DNA from 3 places in the Lentzea sp. CC55 genome. Region 3 is predicted to be linked to each of the others. Evidence: riboswitches for the same ligand, from Rfam matches in the RefSeq annotation. Region 3 holds a riboswitch; each other region holds the start of a gene.

Region 1 (3,267 bases), on a different contig from region 3:
CGGCATCAGGTTCGACGACGCCGGCCTCACACAGTCCCTCGGCATCGCCGCACTGGTGCTGATCCTGACCGAGGGCGGCATCACCACCCGCTGGAGCGCGGTGAAACCCTCGCTGTGGCTGGGCGTCGCACTGTCCACAGTGGCCGTTGTGGTGAGCGTCGCCGTCACCGGTACGGCACTGCACTTCCTGCTCGGCCTCGACTGGCGGATCGCGTTGCTCTGGGGAGCGGTGCTGTCGTCCACCGACGCCGCGGCCGTGTTCAGCGTCCTGCGGTCGCTGGGTGTCGGGGCGCGGCTCACGGGCGCGCTCGAACTGGAGTCCGGTCTCAACGACGCACCGGTCTACATCGCCGTCGTGCTGCTGGCGTCCTCGGACCGGATCTCGTGGACCGCGCCGCTGCTGGTGGTCTACGAACTGGGCGCGGGAGCGCTCATCGGCATCCTGCTGGGCGTCCTGGGCGCCGCGGGGCTGAGACGCGCGGCGCTGCCCTCGACCGGTCTCTACCCGCTCGCCACCGTGGCCGTGTGCGTGATGGCCTACACGGCCGGCGACCTCGCGCACGCCTCCGGGTTCCTCGCCACCTACGTCGCCGCGCTGGTGCTCGGCAACGCCCGCCTGCCGCACCGCGCCGACACGCTCTCGTTCGCCGAAGGTCTCGGCTGGCTGGCCCAGATCGGGCTCTTCGTCCTGCTCGGCCTCTACGCCTCGCCGTCGCGGCTGCTCGACGTGCTGTTCCCCGCGCTGGTCGCGGGCGTGGTGCTGACGTTCGTCGCCCGGCCGTTGTCGGTGGTGCTGGCCTCCCTGCCGTTCAAGGTGCCGTGGCGCGAGCAGGCGTTCCTCTCGTGGTCCGGCCTGCGCGGCGCGGTGCCGATCGTGTTCGCGCTGATCCCGCTGATCCAGGGGGTCGAGGGCGCGCGACAGCTGGTCGACGTGGTGTTCCTGCTGGTCATCGTCCTGACGATCGTGCAGGGCACGACGCTGCCGTTCCTCGCGCGCCGCCTGGGGCTGGTGAAGACGGGGGAGGCGTTGGAGGTCCAGGTCGACTCCTCGCCGCTCGACGAGCTCGGTGCCGAACTGCTGCAGGTGCACATCCAGCGCGGGTCGAAGCTGCACGGCGTCTACATGTCCGAGCTGAGGCTCCCCGGCGGCGCCACGGTGAGCCTCGTGGTGCGCGGCGGGAAGAGTTTCACGCCACAACCGACGACCCGGCTGCAGACCGAGGACCAGTTGCTCATCGTGACGACGGAGGAGGCGCGCGAAGCCGCTGAACGGCGTGTCCGAGCCGTCGACAGGGCCGGTCGCTACGCGCGCTGGAAGGGCGAGACCGGCGAATGATCGGTCTGCGAGGCTTCCCAGCATGTGAATCGGGTGTCGACGAGCGCGTCACCCTCCGCTAACGTCGTCGGCAGGTCATGAGAGCCAGCGTCAAGCCCAAGCTTGCTGGCCGGCAACCCTCCAACCGCGGTGGGGTGCCCTTGGTGAGGACCTGGTCCGGCGCGTGGGGCGCCGGTCAAGCGCGGGCCTTCGCGACACGGGGCCCCTGGCCTCGGAGGCAGCTCGATGACGCTCGCGATCACCCCTGGAACCACCACTTCCGTCCCGGCCGTCGTCGGTGCCGACCTGCGGGTTCCCCTGGTGACCGGAGAGCGCGTCACCTACGCCAACCTCGACCACGCGGCGTCGGCGCCCTGCCTGCAGGAGGTGCGTGACGCCGTCGACGAGCTGCTGCCCTGGTACGCCAGCGTGCACCGCGGTGCCGGGTTCGCCTCCCAGGTCTCGACCCGCGTCTACGAGCAGGCGCGCGACCGCGTCCGCAGGTTCGTCGGCGCGCACCCCTCCGACACCGTCGTCTTCACCCGCAACACCACCGACTCGCTGAACCTGCTGGCGCGCAGCGTTCCCCGCAACACCGCGGTCGTCCTGTTCGACAGCGAGCACCACGCGGCGCTGCTGCCGTGGCGCGGGCCGAACGTCCAGCGCGTTCCCGCTCCGTCTTCGTCCGGCGCCGCGGTGGTGGCGCTGGACCGGGCTCTCGCCGCCGCCCCGGTCGGCCCTCGGCTCGTGATCGTCACCGGGGCGTCCAACGTCACGGGGGAGCTGTGGCCGGTGGCCGAGCTCGCGAAGGTCGCCCGCCGCCACGGCGCGCGCATCGCGCTCGACGCCGCGCAGCTCGCCCCGCACCGCCCGATCAACGCCCGTGAGCTGGGCGTCGACTACGTGGCCTTCTCCGGGCACAAGATCTACGCGCCGTTCGGCGCCGGCGTGCTGGTCGGCCGTGCCGACTGGTTGCAGCAGGCCCAGCCGTACCTCGTCGGCGGCGGCGCGACCTCGAAGGTCACCGACCACGGCGACCGCCTGGGCGTCGCGTGGTCCGCCGTGCCCGAGCGGCACGAGGCCGGCAGCCCGAACGTCGTCGGCGTGCACGCCCTCGCGGCGGCCTGCGAGATCCTGTCGCGGCACTGGGAGCAGACGGTCGCGCACGAGCAGGAGCTGCTGACGCGTCTGCGGGACGGCCTGCGCACGGTTCCCGGCTTCCGCGAGCTGTCGATCCTGACCGACGCCGACAAGGTCGGCGTCGTGAGCTTCACGATCAACGGTTTCGACGCGGGTTTCCTCGCGGCGGCGCTCTCCGCCGAGTACGGCATCGGTGTCCGCGACGGCGCGTTCTGCGCGCACGTGATCGTGAGCCGCCTGGTGAAGAAGGCCGGATCGCATGAACAGCGTGCCGTGCGCGCGTCGATCGGCCTCGGCACGACGGCCGAGCACGTCGACCGTTTGGTGGCGGCGTTGCGCACGCTCGTCACCGAAGGTCCGAAGTGGACCTACACCCGGTGCGACGGCCGCTGGGTGCCCGAGGACGACGGCCGAACCCTGCCGCCGTTCCTCGCGTAGTCCCGGTAGTGGACAATGACCTGGTGAGTGACGAGTCCAAGGCCGCGGAGAAGGTCTCCGGGAAGGCCGCTGAACCGCCTGCCGAGGTGCAGGTCAGCGAGCCCGAGGCGACCGTGATCGCGGCCGAGGAGCCCGCCGAGGCCGAGTCCCCCGCGGAGGCGGAGGACGACGAGGAGGGCTTCTCGATCACCGGCTCGCTGCCGGAGCCGAAGACCACGCTCCTCGCGGTGCTGGCGGGCGGCGTGCTGGCCCTGGACGTGCTCACCAAGGTCCTGTCCGTGGCGTTCCTGGAGGGTGCCGACCCGATCAAGGTCTTCGGGGGCGCGCTCTACCTGACGTTCGTCCGCAACCCCGGTGCCGCCTTCGGGCTCGCC
Region 2 (3,267 bases), on a different contig from region 3:
CCATCAACACCGGCAACGGCTACTACGGCGGCCTGCAGTTCAACAAGAGCACCTGGGACGCCTACGGTGGCGCGGCCTTCGCCGCCTACCCGCACCAGGCGACGCGCGAACAGCAGATCGCCATCGCCACCAAGCTCCGCGACGGCCGCGGCGGCACGTACTCGGCGTGGCCAGGCTGCCGCGCCAAGCTCGGCCTGCCGTAGACCCGCGTCGCCTCCCCGTCCCCCGCACGAAGGCCGTCCTGGTTCGCCAGGGCGGCCTTCGCGGTTCCGCCCACCCGTGCCCGCGGGCGGGGTTGGCGGTGCGAAGGGCTTGGTGCGGGGAGGCTCGCACAAGGGTCCGCTCGAATTCGGCGTCCCCGCGACCGAACGTACTCGGTGGGTCTGACAGTTCCGGGGTGGTGCAACGGCGGGGCAGCGGGCGAAGCCGCTCGAGGCGACCAGCCCGCTGGAACAGGCGCCCTCCGCCCCGAGCCGACCCGCGTGCCGCCCGCCCCGAGTTGACCCGCGCGCCAGCCCTCTCACCCAACTCGCCCGGGCGAGGGGTGACCGGGCCCCGGGCCAGGAGCCTGAGAGAATGCCCGGGTGAGCCTGCTGGGACCCGCCGAAGTCCGCCGTCTAACCGCCGAACTGGGCATCCGCCCGACCAAGAAGCTGGGCCAGAACTTCGTGCACGACCCCAACACGGTTCGCAAGATCGTCGCAGCGGCCGGCCTGACCGAGGACGACGTCGTCCTGGAGGTCGGTCCGGGCCTGGGCAGCCTCACCCTCGCGCTGCTCCCCAGCGCCAGCCAGGTCGTCGCGGTGGAGATCGACCCGCCCCTGGCGCGGAGGCTTCCCCAGACCGTCGCGGAGATGGACCCGGAGAACGCGGGCAAGTTGCACGTGGTCCTCGAGGACGCCATGAAAGTCACCCAAGAAGACCTGCCGGTGCAACCCACCGCGATCGTCGCCAACCTCCCGTACAACGTCGCGGTCCCTGTGGTCCTCCACCTCCTGGCCGAACTCCCGAGCCTCCGGAAGGGCCTTGTCATGGTCCAGGCGGAGGTGGCCGACCGCATGGCCGCGAAGCCCGGGAGCAAGATCTACGGCGTCCCCAGCGTGAAGCTCGCCTGGTACGCCGAGGCGAAGAAGGCCGGCGCGATCGGCAAGAACGTGTTCTGGCCCGCGCCCAACGTCGACTCCGGGCTGGTGTGGTTCCAGCGCCACGAAAAGCCGTTGTCCACTGTGGACCGCAAGAAGCTCTTCGCGGTCGTCGACGCCGCGTTCGCGCAACGTCGCAAGACCCTCCGGGCCGCCCTCCGCGGGCACACCGCGAACGTCGACGAGGTGCTCGCCAAGGCGGGTGTCGACCCGCAGCTCCGGGGCGAGCAGCTGACGGTGATCGACTTCATCCGGATCGCCGAGGTCTAGGCCGGGGATCCTTCGGCCAACAGTGTGATCTGTCGAACGAATCGGATTCTGGCTTGCGCAACCGAACGTCCGTCCGGTTGACTGCTACTTGCCATCCGGAGCGACTGAGAGACCTGGCTCTACGACGTCGCAGCAACCACCCGCTGGATGCGGGCAGGTGCTAACGCCAGGACCGATGGAGGAGCACCATGGGTACCGTGCGAATGCTGACGCGCCGTCGAGTCGTCGACCAGTGCCGTCGCACCGCTTCTGCATGTCGTCGCCACCTCGTCTAGGGCGCCTTCTCAAAGTCCTCTGACGCGCACTCGATCGCAGAGTGGCGCACACACCTGAGCAGCAAACTTCGACCGCGCACGTCCGCGAACACCAGCGGACGAGGTGCCGTCGCGCGCAGCCGTGGAGCAGAAGTGATCACTGTCGAAAACCTCACCAAGTCCTTCCAGGGCGTCAGCGCCCTCAACGGCGTGACCCTCGACGTCGAGGCCGGCACCGTGCTCGGCGTCGTCGGCCCCAGTGGTGCCGGCAAGTCGACGCTCGCCCGCTGCGTCGCGCTGCTGGAGCGTCCCGACTCCGGGGCGATCCGCGTCGACGGCACCGACATCACGAGCCTCGACGGGTCGGCGCTGCGTGCCGCCCGCCGCCAGATCGGCGTCGTGCCGCAGGGGGACTCGCTGCTCCGCCAGCGCACCGCGGCCGGCAACATCGCGCTCCCGCTCGAATCCGCCGGCGTGCCGGGACCGCAGCGGCGCACCCGTGTCGGTGAGCTGCTGGACCTCGTCGGGCTGACCGACAAGGCCGGCGCCTACCCCGACCAGCTGTCCGGCGGGCAGCGCCAGCGCATCGCCGTGGCGCGCGCCCTCGCCGCCAACCCGTCCGTGCTCCTCGCCGACGAGCCCACTTCCGCCCTGGACCCGGAGACCACCGGTTCCGTGCTGACGGTGCTCGACCGTGCGCGCGCTGAGCTCGGTGTGACCGTGCTCGTCGTCACGCACGACATGGGCGTGGTCCGGAAGATCTGCGATGACGTCGCCGTGCTGGAGCAGGGCCGCGTCGTCGAACACGGCAAGGTGCTCGACCTGGTCAACGACCCGATCAGCCGCACGAGCAGCGCCCTGCTGCCCGCCGTCGACCTGAACCCGATCAACGAGAGCAGCTACGACCGCGTCGCGGACGTCGTGCTCGTCGGGTTCGCCGCGGTCGGCGCGCTGCTGCCCGAGGCCGCGCACCGGTTCGGGGTCGAGCTCAACATCGTCGGCGGTGGCTTGACGCGTCTCGGGGAGACCCCGGTCGCGCGCTTCCGCCTGGGGCTGAACGGCGAACGTTCCGACTCCGCTCTCGAGTGGATCGGCGAGGCCGGAGGCGCTGTGCAGAGGTCCCTGAAGGGGCCGCAGGGAGTAGCTGCGTGAGGTCTGCAACACCCTGGTCCGACGTCGTCGCGTACCTCGTCGAGGCCACCGGGGAAACGCTCTACATGGTCGGCGTCTCCACAGTCATCGCAACACTGCTGGGAGTTCCCGTAGGTGTCTGGCTGCAGCTCACCGCCAAGGGCGGGCTGCGGCCGAACGCCGCGGTGCACAGGGTTCTGAGCTTCGTCACCGACCTCGGTCGCTCGATGCCGTTCATCGTGCTGCTCGTCGCGCTCACGTCGGTCACCCGGCTGATCGTCGGCGGTTCCATCGGCAGCACGGCGGTCATCGTGCCGCTGGCCGTGGGAGCGATCCCGTTCGTCGGGCGGCTGGTGCAGAACATCCTGTCCGAGGTGCACGTGACCGTGGTCGAGGCCGCGATCACCACGGGCGCCTCGACGTTGAAGATCGTGCGCAGCGTGCTGATCCGCGAGTCGATGCCCGCGCTG
Region 3 (3,267 bases):
CCCTGAAGGCGGAAGCCCCGTGGCCGCAACGGATCGCGGCCTGGCGCGCGACCGTGGAGGCGGTGGGACCACACGTGGTGGACGGCCTGCGGCGCTTCCCGCGCACGGGCTGGCTGAAGACGGACGCGATCGCCTTGTGAACCAACGTGCCCTGTCGAGATCATGTTGTGCCGCAACGGAGACGCATCCCGACAGGACCGCGCGCTTCCGAAGCAGCCCATCTCTTGAACGAAAAGTTCACCTACGGCTCCGGAGACGCAGCCGCGTCCCCGGAGCCGGAAAGGAGGTGACTACCCCAGCGCCTTGATCACGGCCTCGGCCGACGGCGGCACCGTCGCACGAGGGCCGATCGTGTCGCCGAGCGCGTCGAGGGTCTTGAGGCCGTCGCCGGTGATCAGCAGCACGGTCTCGGCGTCCGGGTCGAGCTGGCCCGACTCGATCAGCTTCTTCGCCGTCGCGACGGTCACGCCGCCGGCGGTCTCGGCGAAGATGCCCTCGGTGCGGGCGAGGAGCTTGATGCCCTCGACGACCTCTTCGTCGGTGACGTCCTCGATGGCGCCGTTGGTGCGGCGCACCGCGTCGAGCACGTACGGGCCGTCGGCCGGGGCGCCGATCGCCAGCGAGCGCGCGATCGTGTCCGGGCGGACCGGGCGGATGACGTCGTGGCCCGCCTTGAAGGCGGCCGAGATCGGGGAGCAGCCGGTGGCCTGCGCGCCGAACACCTTGTACGGCGTGGCCTCGACGAGGTCGAGCTGGCCGAGTTCGCGGAACGCCTTGTCGACCTTGGTGAGCTGCGAGCCGGACGCGATCGGCACGACGATCTGGTCGGGCAGGCGCCAGCCGAGCTGCTCGGCGACCTCGTAGCCGAGCGTCTTCGAGCCCTCCGCGTAGTACGGGCGGACGTTGACGTTCACGAACGCCCAGTCCTCGTTCTCCGCGGCGAGCTCCTGGGCGAGGCGGTTGACGTCGTCGTAGTTGCCGTCGACGGCGATCAGGGCGCCCTCGTAGACGGCGCTCATGAGGATCTTGGCGCGCTCGAGGTTGGAGGGCACGAGGACGACCGACCGCCAGCCCGCGCGGGCGGCGGCCGCGGCGACGGCGTTCGCCAGGTTGCCGGTCGACGGGCAGGCCAGCACCTTGAAGCCGAGCTCGCGGGCGGCGGCGAGCGCCACGCCCACGACGCGGTCCTTGAACGAGTGGGTGGGGTTGCCGGTGTCGTCCTTGACCCAGATCTTGCGGACGCCCAGTGCCTTGGCGAGGTTGTGCGCCTCGACGAGGCGGGTGCCGCCGGGGTCGGTGTTCGGGTGCTGTTCCACAGTGGACGGAACGGGGAGGAGGCCGCGGTAGCGCCAGATCGACCTGGGGCCGGCTTCGATGTCCTCGCGCCGGATCTTCCCGAAGTCGTAGGCCACTTCCAGCGGCCCGAAACACTCCAGACAGGCGTACTCGGGAGCGAGAGGGGTTTCGTTGCCGCACTCACGGCACAGCAGCGCGCGGGCGGGGCCGAGGTCGAACTTGGTGCTCGTCGGCACAGAGACAGCAGTCATCGCGAGGTATCTCCTCATCTTTCCCGCGAAATCGAACGGGTCGGAATTGGCACCGTGATCGTCTGCACTCAGATGCGCGCACAGGTGTGCACACAGCGCTGACGCCGGTTGCCGGGGCTTCTTCGGGCCGGTCCCTCTGCCCCTCTGGATGAGCGGTGTTCAGTTGTGGCCACCAAGCTACGGCACCGGTCCGCCGCTGAGCCACCGCCGTCCACGATCCGGGACGTGGAAGGATGCGGAACGTGAGCGCACCGGAGTCACTGCACCTCGTCGTCGGCGAGGAGGAGCTGCTGGTCGAACGTGCTGTTCGGGCGGCTCTCGAGGCCGCACGCGAGGTCGATCCGAACGCCGACCTGACCCGCGTCCAGGTGACTGATCTCACGGCTCCGGAGCTGGCCGAACTGGTGAGCCCGTCGCTATTCGCGGAGGGCCGCGTGATCGTCCTGCAGAACGCGCAGGACATCAGCAAGGAGATCGCCGACACGGTGCTCTCCTACGTGAAGGCGCCCGCGGACGGGGTCACGCTCGTCGTCGTGCACACGGGTGGTGGCCGCAGCAAGGCCGCCAAGGACCTGCCCGGGCAGCTGAAGAAGGCCGGTGCCGCGGTCACGGAGTGCGGCAAGGTCACGAAGTCCGCCGAGCGCGAGGCGTTCGTGCGCAACGAGGTGCGGCAGGCGGGCGGCAAGATCGACCCGGAGGCCGTCGCCACGCTCATCGACGCCGTGGGCACGAACCTGCGCGAGCTCGCCGCGGCGGCGTCGCAGCTCGTCTCCGACACCGACGGCAAGGTGACGGTCGAGGAGATCCGCCGCTACCACCAGGGCAAGGCGGAGGTGACCGGGTTCGCCGTCGCGGAGAAGGCCGTCACCGGTGACCGCGCGGGCGCCATGGAGGCGTTGCGGTGGGCGATGCAGCTCGGTGTGCCGCACGTGCTGGTCGCGGACGCGCTGGCGGACGCGGTGCGCACGGTCGCGCGCGTGTCCGCGGTGGGGCGGGCCGACCCGTTCAGCCTGGCCGGTCCGCTCGGCATGCCGCCGTGGAAGATCAAGAAGGCCCAGGCCCAGTCGCGCGGCTGGGACCAGTCGGGTCTCGCCGACGCGATGCAGGTGGTCGCCGGTCTGAACGCCGACGTGAAGGGTGTCGCGGCCGACGCCGACTACGCGCTGGAACGCGCGGTGCTCCGGATCGTCGCCGCGCACGGCCGCCGCTGACCGTGGAAGGTCACCGCGGGATCCCGATCAGGTACTGGGCTCCGGTGAAACCGGGCTCGACGCCGATCGTCCACGTGAACGACTCGGTGCGGTCGAGGCCGTCGACGATCCGGCGCAGTTCCGCGCGCCCGTACATGCGCAGGAAGGACACGACGCTGTCGAAGAACATCATGAACGGCAGCACGGGCACGACGTAGGTGAGCAGCAGGCGCAGCAGGTATCGCGGCAGGGGATTGCGTTGGAACGGCGCCGCCACCAGCACGGCCAGCGTCAGCAGGAACGGGAAGAACACCGGGTAGACGAACGACCGCTTGGTGTCCACGACGACGATCGGCTGCCGGGTGTCGACGGCGTTCTGCAGCATCCGCGCGGCGAGCGCGGGCGGGAAGTGGTGGAAGGCGCCGTAGATCGTGCGCGTCCCCTCGACCCGGCAGTCCGTGGCGTCGACCGAGGTGGGCACGTGGTCCACCGAGCAGCACGAATCGCGCAGCCGACGCCGGTTCTCGGCC

The links. A riboswitch is a leader RNA that binds a small molecule or an ion and turns the genes downstream of it on or off. The one in region 3 is predicted to bind S-adenosylmethionine.
Region 1: linked by a shared signal. The riboswitch ahead of L6E10_RS08255 (aminotransferase class V-fold PLP-dependent enzyme) and the one ahead of thrC (threonine synthase) in region 3 are both predicted to bind S-adenosylmethionine.
Region 2: linked by a shared signal. The riboswitch ahead of L6E10_RS16870 (methionine ABC transporter ATP-binding protein) and the one ahead of thrC (threonine synthase) in region 3 are both predicted to bind S-adenosylmethionine.

What each region holds. Positions count from the first base shown of each region.
Region 1 is NZ_JAJCXE010000011.1:231,931-235,197, reverse strand. It holds gene L6E10_RS08260 (potassium/proton antiporter) at 1-1,336, shown strand, start outside; SAM riboswitch class IV at 1,410-1,524, shown strand; gene L6E10_RS08255 (aminotransferase class V-fold PLP-dependent enzyme) at 1,562-2,893, shown strand; gene lspA (signal peptidase II) at 2,917-3,267, shown strand, end outside.
Region 2 is NZ_JAJCXE010000022.1:225,169-228,435, reverse strand. It holds gene L6E10_RS16880 (resuscitation-promoting factor) at 1-203, shown strand, start outside; gene rsmA (16S rRNA (adenine(1518)-N(6)/adenine(1519)-N(6))-dimethyltransferase RsmA) at 591-1,412, shown strand; SAM riboswitch class I at 1,501-1,594, shown strand; gene L6E10_RS16870 (methionine ABC transporter ATP-binding protein) at 1,820-2,818, shown strand; gene L6E10_RS16865 (methionine ABC transporter permease) at 2,815-3,267, shown strand, end outside.
Region 3 is NZ_JAJCXE010000043.1:198,514-201,780, forward strand. It holds gene L6E10_RS28165 (DNA internalization-related competence protein ComEC/Rec2) at 1-307, shown strand, start outside; gene thrC (threonine synthase) at 291-1,547, opposite strand; SAM riboswitch class I at 1,559-1,702, opposite strand; gene holA (DNA polymerase III subunit delta) at 1,790-2,758, shown strand; gene L6E10_RS28180 (class I SAM-dependent methyltransferase) at 2,769-3,267, opposite strand, start outside.